3 regions of the Cellulomonas sp. P4_A2 genome follow, and region 3 is predicted to be linked to each of the others. Evidence: riboswitches for the same ligand, from Rfam matches in the RefSeq annotation. Region 3 holds a riboswitch; each other region holds the start of a gene.
What was found. Region 3 has a riboswitch for S-adenosylmethionine ahead of AC1DUE_RS05375 (aminotransferase class V-fold PLP-dependent enzyme). Riboswitches for the same ligand answer to the same signal wherever they lie in the genome.

Region 1 (3,225 bases), on a different contig from region 3:
GGTACTCGACCGCGAGCTCGTCGAGCATCGGCTGCACGGCCGGGTCGCTCAGCGCGTACGAGCGCACGACGCGGAGGTCGGTGGTCGTCATGCCGACGCCGCGAATCGGGCGACGGTGCTCGGCACGGTGCTCGGCAGGCCGAGGGTGTCGCGGAACGTGCGGCCGGGGTACGACGAACGGAAGGCGTCCGACGCGCGCAGCACCGGCAGGACGCCGTCGACGAGCGCGACCAGGTCGGTCTGCACGGATGCCGGGCGGATGGTGAACCCGTCGGCGGCCTCGGCGTCGAGCCAGTCGGTGACCAGCTCGGCGAACCCCGTGGAGGTCCCGACGAACGCGAGCGAGCCGGTGTCCCAGCTGACGCCCTCCAGGTCGGAGAGCATGTCGAGGCGGGCCTGCGCGCTGGCCCGGTCCGGCCCGACGATGAGGTAGACGTCGACCAGGACGCGCACGTCGCGCGGGTCACGACCGGCGGCGACGACCGCGCCCAGGACCCGGGCCCGGGTGCGCGCGGCCTCGTCGCGGTCGGTGGCGCGGATGCGCACGACGTCCGCGACGCGTCCGGCCAGCTCGATCTCGTCGGGGGTCGTCGCACGGACGACGACCGGCGGTCGGCCCTGCGGCGGACGCGTGCTGCCCTTCGGGACGCCGGCGGCGAAGTTCACGCCGTCGTGCGTCGTGAAACGCGGGCGTGCCGAGGTCGTCGGCACCCAGCTGTCCCAGCGCCGGGCGACTGTGGCGGCCGCCTCGGCCGCGCCGGCGAGGGCCGCGACGTCCGGGGAGGACGACCGCGGGCCGGCCGTCGGCACCTCGTCGAGACGCGTGGTCCAGCCGACCTGCCACCCGGCGCGACCGGCGCTGGCCTGGTCGATCGTCGCGATGGCCGTCGAGATGTGCGCCGGTTCGAGGTGCGAGGTGCCGACCGAGGCGACGAGGCCGATGCCGTCGGTGCGCGCCGCGAGGCGGGAGGCGACGATGGCCGCGTCGAGGCGGGTCGTGCTGCCGCCGGGGTGCAGGGCGAAGTCGTCGTCGAACACGACGAAGTCGAGCGCACCGCGCTGGGCGACGGCGACGAGCTCCTCGAGGCGGCCGGCGTCGAAGAGACGCTGACCCTGGGAGCCGTGGGTGCGCCAGGCGGCGGCGCGGGCGCCGGTGTCGGACAGGTCGACACCGAGGTGGGCATGGGAGGACACAGGGGTATCCGTTCAGGTGGTGCGAGAGGTGGGGCGCGCACGTCAGAGGTGCGGCGAGGCTCGCCCCGTTCAGCGGGGCGTGCGAGGTGGAGCGGGGCGCTGAAGGTTCAGCGACAACAGGAACGCGTGAGCATGGCGTGGCCGCAGCTCGGGGAGCGGGGTGCTCCGAACGCGTTCATGGTCGTTCCTCTCGTCCCGGCACTGCCGGGGTTCGCGTCGTTGCCGTGTGGAGGCGTAGTGCCCACCACGACCAGGTCCTCATCCGGGGCACCCCACCGCGCGGAGGGTTGCCTTCCAGCTAGCCGGAGCTTCGCGCTGGAAATCTTGACCTTATTGGTAGGGAATTTAGATCGGGGGCCCGACGACGTCAAACCGCTGGTCACATCGTGAGATCAGACGCGGGCGTCGTACGCCTCACGGGCGATCGCGACCGCGTCCATGTTCGCCTCGGCCCACACCTTCACGGCGTGCACCACGGAGGTCAGCGAGACGCCCAGCGGAGTGAGCTCGTAGTCGACCCGGACCGGCACGGACGCGGTCACGGTCCGCGTGATCATGCCGTCGCGCTCCATGGCGCGCAGCGTCTGGGTGAGCATCTTCTGGCTCACGCCGTTGAGGCGCCGCCGCAGCTCCGAGTGCCGCTGCGGGCCGACCTCCAGCGCGGTCATGACCAGACAGACCCACTTGTCCGACAGCTCGTCGAGGAGCTCACGGGTCGGACAGTCGGCGTCGAACGAGTCGTACGCCGCGAGGGGGAGCGTCTCGAGCACGATGTCCTCCGAGCAGGGAACCAGACAGACCCTTTAGGCACCAGAAGGTGCCTACTTCCCAAAAGATACCACTGTGCTCAGGATGGGTCGCGTCCCGAACCGATCTCCCCCCGGAGGCCCTCATGTCGACCGTCACCCTCACCGTTCCCGGCCCCACCGCCGACTTCGCGATCCTCGACCTGCCCGTCCTGGAGCCCGGTCCGGGCGAGGTCCGGGTCCACGTCGAGGCCGCACCCGTCCACCCGGTCGACGTGGTCGTCGCGCGCGGCCACGTCCCGCTGCCGCCGGCCGACCGCTACGTGCTCGGCTGGGCGCTCGCCGGCGTGGTCGACGCGGTCGGCCCGGACGTCACGGGCCTCGCCCCCGGCGACCCGGTGCTGGCCCTGTCCGACTGGTTCGACACCTTCGTCGGCGCCCAGGCGTCGTCCGTCGTGCTGCCGCGCGGGTCGGTCGCGTCGCGTCCCGCGTCACTGAGCGCGGTGGACGCGTCGACGCTGGCGCTCAACGCTCTGACCGCCGCACAGGCACTGGACCTGCTCGGCCTGCCGGCGGGCGCGACGCTGGCCGTCACCGGCGCCGCCGGTGGTGTCGGCGGGTTCGCCGTCGAGCTCGCCCGGCACCGCGGGCTCGAGGTCCTGGCCGTCGCGCGCGAGGCCGACCGCGCCTTCGTCGAGCGCACCGGCGCCCGGCTCGTGCTGCGGGGCACCGACCTCGGCACGCTGGGCGCCGACGGGGTGCTGGACACCGCCGAGCTCGGCGCACCGGCTCTCGTCGCAGCCCGGGACGGCGGCGTGCTCGTGGCCGTCACCGCGCCCGCGACGCCCACGCCCGAGCGCGGCATCCGCGTCAAGACCGTCCACGTGGTCAGCGGCTCCGCGGGACTCGCGGACGTGGCGGCGCTGGCCGTCGAGGGCGTCCTGACGCCGCGCGTCGCGGACACCTACCCGTTCGAGAAGGCGGGCGACGCCTACGCCGCGGTCGAGGCCGGCGGGCTGCGCGGGGTGGTCGTCCTGGTGCCGTGAGCTCTCGACGAGCGCGTCCGGCCCCGCGCGCCTAACCTCCGGGGATGCATCCTCGCCCCCTCCGTCGACGCGCGCTCCTGCGTGCCGCCGTGTTCGGGGTCGCGTTCACCGTGCCGGTCGCGGTGCTCGCGTACGTGGTGCGGGCGCAGGTGGACGACGTCCTGCGGCTCGACCAGCAGGCCATCGCCTCCGCGACCGACTTCACCCGCGAGCACCCCGAGCTCCGGCAGGCGCTGCTC
Region 2 (3,225 bases), on a different contig from region 3:
GACGATGACCGGACGCGTCAGGACGCCCTCGGCCAGGGCCTCCTTGAACTCCCGCACGGGGCGGTCGCTCGCGTAGCGGAACGTGGTCTCGGGGCCGATCTCGGGGACCAGGTAGTGGTAGTTGGTGTCGAACCACTTGGTCATCTCGAGCGGCAGGTCGTCGCCGCGACCGCGCGCCACGGTCGAGTAGCCGGCCAGGTCGAGCGTGCCGTCGGCGGCCACCAGGTCGGCGAAGCGTGCGGGCACGGCGCCCACGACGGCCGTCGCGTCGAGCACGTGGTCGTAGAACGAGAACGCGCTCGGGATCGCGGGCACGTCGGTCGCCAGGCCGAGCTCAGCCAGACGCGTCCGGGTCCGGCGGCGCAGGTCGGCGGCGACGGCCTCGACCTCGTCGGCGGACGACTTGCCCGCCCAGAAGGACTCGATGGCCTTCTTCAGCTCACGGCGCGGGCCGATCCGGGGGTAGCCGAGCACGGAGCCGGCGGGGAACTGTGCCGGAAACTGGATCTTGGTCATGGTATTTCAGTCCCTCGAGGGTCGGCGGTTGCCGTGACCTGCGGCCCGCTGGCCAGGTCGGGAGCTGTCCGAGCTCCGCCGTCGAGGTGTGCACCCTCGAGCAGGTCAAGTACGGCATGGTGCTGGTTGAACGTGTAGAGGTGGACGCCGGGAGCCCCGCCGTCCAGGACGCCGTTGACCAGGTCGACGCTCGCGCGGATGCCCCGGCGGTGGCGGTCGAGCTCGTCGTCGGCGGAGCCGAGCAGGTCGAACAGTCTCTCAGGCACCGGGACCCCGGTGAGCTCCTGCACGCGGTGCAGGCGGGCGGGATCGGTGGTCGGGATGATGCCCGGGATGATCGGGATGGTGACCCCGGCGTCGCGCGCGTCGGCGACGATCCCGAGGTAGTCGTCGGCGTCGAAGAACACCTGCGTGATGGCGAAGTCGGCACCCGCCTCCTGCTTGGCCAGCAGCGAGGCGACGTCCTGGGCGCGGGTGCCGCCGGTGGCGTGGTTGCCGCGCGGGAAGGCCGCGACCGCGACCGACAGCGGTCGGACGCGCGCGCGCACCGCCTGCGACGGGCTGTCCGCGCAGCGCTGCGCCTCGATCTGGCGCAGCAGCTCCACCAGCTCGCCGGCGGTCTGCAGGCCGTCCGGGTGGGCCACCCAGTCCTGCTGGTCGACGGGCGGGTCGCCGCGCAGCGCCAGGAAAGAGCGGACGCCCTCGTCGAGGAACTCCTCGACGATCGTCGTGATCTCCTCGCGGGAGGTGCCGACGCAGGTCAGGTGGGCGATCGGGTTGAGCGTCGTCTCCCGCAGCAGCCGGCGGACCAGCTGCCGGGTGGTGACGCGCGTCTTGCCCGAGGCGCCGTAGGTGACCGAGACGAAGTCCGGGTGCACCGACTCGAGCGCCTGGATGGTCGCCCACAGGCGCGGCGCGGCGTCGGGGTTGCGCGGCGGGAAGAGCTCGAAGGAGATGGTCGGCCGGTCGTTGGCGGCGTGGGGGCGCGCGGCCGGGGCGACGTGCAGCCCGGGCGTGCGAGGTTCCAGCGTCGCGGCGCTCACGGGCACGCCTGCGGGGTGGGGCAACGGTCGTTCGGGGACATCTGGGTTCACTCCATCGTCCCTGGCGGAAGCACCCACACCCTCGCAAGAGGGGGGTTGCTGCGGCGTCGTCGAGCCAGGTCTCTCGGCCGCTCTGGATGGTAGGCGCGATCGTAGACCGCCGACCACATGGTGGGCAACCACGCTCGATGGGTGAGACGAGACTGTCCCGGGGAGCGATCAGACCCCACGGCGTCCGCCGAGGGTGTTGTCGTCACGCCCGCGGCGCTGTTGCGGGACGTCGAACCACGAGGTGGGCGAGCCGGCCGGGACGAGCCGCAGCCCGTCCTGCACCGCGGCGAGGATGTCCACGTCCGGTGCCGGGGTTCCCGTCAACGCATCGGCCGCGGCGCGCACGTCGTCGTGCCGCCCGTCGGGTTCGAAGACGTCTGCCATTCTCGGCACGATAGTCGGCTGGTTCTCACCTGCCGAGATGGGTTCGGGAGCGTCACCCGGCAGGAGTATCGATCTCACCCGGCGCCACAGCACGCCCAGGACCCCGTCGTCCAGTGCTTCACCCGGGCGTACCAGTGCGTTCTGCCTGGTCAGGCGTCCATCTCTAGGGGCGCGGGGGGTCCGGAGCCTCGGCTAGGCACCCTGGGCGCTCGGACACGTGGCCAGGTGGTCGTCCACCACCCCGCAGGCCTGCATGGCGGCGTACGCGGTGGTGGGTCCGACGAACCGGAAACCGAGCGACTTGAGCTCCTTGGCGAGGGCCTTGGACTCAGGGGTGATGGCCGGGACGTCCGTCCACGTGGCGGGACGCGTCCAGCCGGAGCGGTCGGGGGCGTGCGACCACAGGACCGCGTCGAGGGAGCCGCCGTCCGTGTGCAGCGCGCGCAGCGCCCGGCCGTTCGCGATGGTGGCCTCGATCTTGGCGAGGTTGCGCACGATCGACGCGTCGGCCATCAGCCGCGCGACGTCGTCGTCGCCGAACTCGGCCACGACCTCCGGGTCGAAGTCCGCGAACGCCGCCCGGAACGCGGGCCGCTTGCGCAGGACCGTGATCCAGGCGAGCCCGGACTGGAAGCCCTCGAGCGCGAACCGCTCGAAGAGCGCGTTCTCGCCGTGGACCGGCTTGCCCCACTCCTCGTCGTGGTACTTCTCGTAGAGCGGGTTGCCGTCGCCGAAGCAGCGGCCGATGTTCGAGTCCGGCCGAGGCTCGGGAAGTGGGTCGGGGAGCGTCATGCCCCGAGTCTGTCTCCTCCGTCCGACACCGGACCGGCCGGATGCGGAGCCGCTCGGTCGAGCGAGGGCTGGGGTCGGCTCGACGCGACGACGATCAGCCGCTCGATGCCGTCGAGGATCAGCTGCGTGCCGAAGTCGAGGGTGTCCTCGTCGAGCGGGTCCCAGACGAAGCCGCCGGCGTCGACGGCGCGCAGCAGCGCGGGGTGCGAGGCGGGCGTCGCGAGGATGCCGATGAGCGTGCCCAGGTCGGGTGCGTCGCCCTCCGTGGGGCCGACCGCCGCGGTGCGTGCCTGCGCCGACAGCTGCTCGCTCACCCGCAGCTGGTCGAGCGCATGCGTGGAGAGCACGCCGATGGCGCCGACCTTCTGCGACTCGGTCAGCGGGGTGTCCTCGAGCGCCGCGAGCATGCCCTCCATCCAGGAGAGCCGCCCCGGGCCGA
Region 3 (3,225 bases):
TTCAGGTGCGCGAGGAGCGGGTGGGCGCAGAAGCGGCCGTCACGGACGCCGATCCCGTGCTCGGCCGACAGGTAGGCGGCGACCAGGCCGGGGTTGTGGCCCGGGACGGTGAAGGTCAGGACGCCGACGGGCGGGGCAGAGTCGGGCCAGATGCGCGCGATCTCGACGCCGTCGATGGCGGACAGGCCCGCGACGAGCCGGGCACGCAGGGCGTCCTCGTGGGCGTGCAGCGCACCGGCCGGGAGGGCCGCGAGCTGGTCGCACGCCTCCGCGAGCGCGATGGCGCCGATGACGTTGGGCGAGCCGGCCTCGTGCCGGGCAGGTGCGGGCTGCCACACGGTGCGGTCCGTGCGCACGTCGCGCACCGCACCTCCCCCTGCGAGGTACGGCGCACCTGCGTCGAGCCAGTCGCGACGTCCGACCAGGGCGCCGGCCCCGAACGGTGCGTACGTCTTGTGGCCCGAGAACGCGATGTAGTCGGCGTCGGAGGCCGCGAGCGAGAACCCGCGGTGTGGCACCAGCTGGGCGCCGTCGACGGCGACGCGGGTGCCCTCGGCGTGCGCGAGGGCGATGACCTCGTCGAGCGGCAGCGACTCACCGGTGACGTTGGAGGCGCCGGTGACGGTCAGGAGCGCGTAGTGCCGGCGCGCGAGCTCGTCGCGAAGCCTGGACAGCGTCTCGGCGACCGTGCGGGCGATCGGCAGGATGGTGGTCGAGTGGCCGTGCCCGTCCGCGGAGTGCACCCAGGGCAGCAGGTTGGCGTGGTGCTCGATGTCCAGCACCAGCACCCGGGACCCGCTCGGGACGACTCGGGCCAGAAGGTTGAGCGAGTCGGTGGTGTTGCGGGTGATGATCGCGACGTCGTCGGGACGCGCGTCAACGAACCGCGCGATCGTCTGGCGCGACGACTCGTACAGGGCGGTGGACACCTGCGACAGGTACCCGGCGCCGCGGTGGACGGACGCGTACAGCGGCAGGACCTCCGTGACGCGCGCGGCGACGGCCTCGAGGGCGGGCGCGGACGCGGCGTAGTCGAGGTTGGCGTAGACGCGCTGCGTGCCGTCGACGAGGGGCACCGTGGTGTTGCCGCCGACGACGGGGAGCAGCTCGCTCACCGCGTCGACGTCCACACACGAGAGGCGCTCGGCAGTTGTGGTCATGATGGTCCTCCGACACAGAGGGGCACCGCCGTCGGTGGACCCCGCGCTTGCCGAGCCCCGGACGGAGCTCGGCCAGGTCGTCACCCGGGGCACCCCACCGCGGAGGAGGGTTGCCGGCCAGCGAGCCGGGGCTTGACGCTGGCGCTCATGACCTGAGAAGAGGGTCCCCGTCCCGCCGCGCACGTGTCAACGCACGATCGGATTCGTCTCGGATCGCGAGACTTCGATTCCACCAGTTGGATTCCGTCCGACGCCCGCACTAGCATCACCGGCACCATCCAGAGCGGCCGAGAGATCTGGCTCGACGACGCCGCAGCAACCCGCGTGCACGACAGTGCACGGACGAGGGTGCTACCGCCAGGACCGATGGAGGCTGTGCACGTGACAGAACGACTCAGGTACCGGCTGCTCAGCGGCACCGACGACATCGCCTTCTGCGAGCGCGTCTCGGAGGCCCTGGCCGACGGCTACGTGCTGCACGGCGGCCCGGCCGCGACCTACGACGGCGAGCGTGTGATCGTCGCGCAGGCCGTCATCCTTCCCAGCAACGCGACCCACGAGACGAGGCCCGTATGAGCTACGCCGGCGACCTGACCCCCCAGCAGGCCTGGGACCTCCTGACGTCCGACGGCGACGCGCTGCTGGTCGACGTGCGCACCGACGCCGAGTGGGCCTACGTCGGCATCCCCGACGCCGCGTCGATCGGCGGCCGCTCCGCGCTGGTCGAGTGGGTCTCGTACCCGTCGGGACGCCCGAACCCGCAGTTCCTCAAGCAGCTCGGCGAGCTCGGGCTCACTCCGGGCGACGGGCGGCCGATCGTGTTCCTGTGCCGCTCGGGCGTCCGCTCGGTGCACGCCGCGAACGCCGCGACGGCCGCGGGTCTCGGTCCGGCGTACAACGTCCTCGAGGGCTTCGAGGGCGACGTGGGTGCCGACGGGCACCGCGGGCACTCGGGCTGGCGCGCGGCCGGCCTGCCGTGGCGGCAGCGGTGAGCCCTCGGGTGCCGGGTCCCGGCGACTGGGACGAGAAGCGGGTCGAGCGCGGGACGCTGCGGCCGGACACCCTCGCCGTGCGCGGCGGGCTGGTGCGCTCGCAGTTCCAGGAGATGTCCGAGGCGCTCTTCCTGACGCAGGGCTACGTCTACGACGACGCCGCTCAGGCCGAGTCCGCGTTCGCGGGCGAGCACGACCGGTTCCTGTACTCGCGCTACAACAACCCGACGGTCTCGACGTTCGAGGAGCGGCTGCGGCTGCTCGAGGGCGCCGAGGCGGCGTTCGCCACCGCCAGCGGGATGTCCGCGGTGTTCACCGCGATCGCGGCTGTCGCCAAGTCGGGCTCGCGCGTCGTCGCGGCCCGGGCCCTGTTCGGGTCCACGGTCGTGCTCTTCGAGGAGGTCTTCGCCCAGTGGGGTGTGACCACCGACTACGTCGACGGGCACGACCTCGCGCAGTGGGAGGCGGCGCTCTCGACGCCGGCCGACGTCGTGTTCTTCGAGACGCCGTCCAACCCGATGCAGGACCTGGTCGACATCGCGGCGGTCACGACGCTCGCGCACGCCGCGGGCGCGATCGTGATCGTCGACAACGTCTTCGCGACGCCCGTCCTGTCGAAGCCGCTCGACTTCGGCGCCGACGTCATCGTCTACTCGGCGACCAAGCACATCGACGGCCAGGGCCGCGTGCTCGGTGGCGCGATCCTGGGGTCGGAGGAGTACATCCACGGACCCGTGCAGACGCTCATCCGGAACACCGGCCCGTCGCTGTCGGCGTTCAATGCGTGGGTCCTGCTCAAGGGCCTCGAGACCCTCTCGATCCGGGTCAAGCACCAGACGGCGTCGGCCCTGCGGCTGGCGACCTGGCTCGAGGAGCAGCCGGGCGTCTCGCTGGTCCGCTACCCGTACCTGCCCTCGCACCCGCAGCACGCGCTCGCGCTGCAGCAGCAGAGCGGCGGCGGGACGGTCGTGACCTTCAACCTCGCGGTGCCCGACGGCGCGTCGTCCGAGGTTGCCAAGAAGGCGACGTTCGGCGTGGTCGACGCGCTGCGGATCATCGACATCTCGAACAAC

Region 1: it holds a riboswitch for S-adenosylmethionine, as region 3 does, so the genes downstream of both, AC1DUE_RS18575 (LLM class flavin-dependent oxidoreductase) here and AC1DUE_RS05375 (aminotransferase class V-fold PLP-dependent enzyme) in region 3, are expected to answer to the same signal.
Region 2: it holds a riboswitch for S-adenosylmethionine, as region 3 does, so the genes downstream of both, AC1DUE_RS02355 (methylenetetrahydrofolate reductase) here and AC1DUE_RS05375 (aminotransferase class V-fold PLP-dependent enzyme) in region 3, are expected to answer to the same signal.

What each region holds. Positions count from the first base shown of each region.
Region 1 is NZ_JBFUHG010000024.1:27,279-30,503, reverse strand. It holds gene AC1DUE_RS18580 (GNAT family N-acetyltransferase) at 1-91, opposite strand, end outside; gene AC1DUE_RS18575 (LLM class flavin-dependent oxidoreductase) at 88-1,194, opposite strand; SAM riboswitch class IV at 1,405-1,524, opposite strand; gene AC1DUE_RS18570 (winged helix-turn-helix transcriptional regulator) at 1,587-1,964, opposite strand; gene AC1DUE_RS18565 (NADP-dependent oxidoreductase) at 2,087-2,986, shown strand; gene AC1DUE_RS18560 (phosphatase PAP2 family protein) at 3,031-3,225, shown strand, end outside.
Region 2 is NZ_JBFUHG010000001.1:454,142-457,366, forward strand. It holds gene metE (5-methyltetrahydropteroyltriglutamate--homocysteine S-methyltransferase) at 1-516, opposite strand, end outside; gene AC1DUE_RS02355 (methylenetetrahydrofolate reductase) at 513-1,565, opposite strand; SAM riboswitch class I at 1,609-1,703, opposite strand; gene AC1DUE_RS02360 (hypothetical protein) at 1,779-1,994, opposite strand; gene AC1DUE_RS02365 (DNA-3-methyladenine glycosylase I) at 2,187-2,786, opposite strand; gene AC1DUE_RS02370 (TetR/AcrR family transcriptional regulator) at 2,783-3,225, opposite strand, start outside.
Region 3 is NZ_JBFUHG010000004.1:127,909-131,133, forward strand. It holds gene AC1DUE_RS05375 (aminotransferase class V-fold PLP-dependent enzyme) at 1-1,160, opposite strand, end outside; SAM riboswitch class IV at 1,199-1,313, opposite strand; SAM riboswitch class I at 1,432-1,533, shown strand; partial or broken gene AC1DUE_RS05380 (DUF1737 domain-containing protein) at 1,527-1,706, shown strand; gene AC1DUE_RS05385 (rhodanese-like domain-containing protein) at 1,733-2,152, shown strand; gene AC1DUE_RS05390 (O-succinylhomoserine sulfhydrylase) at 2,149-3,225, shown strand, end outside.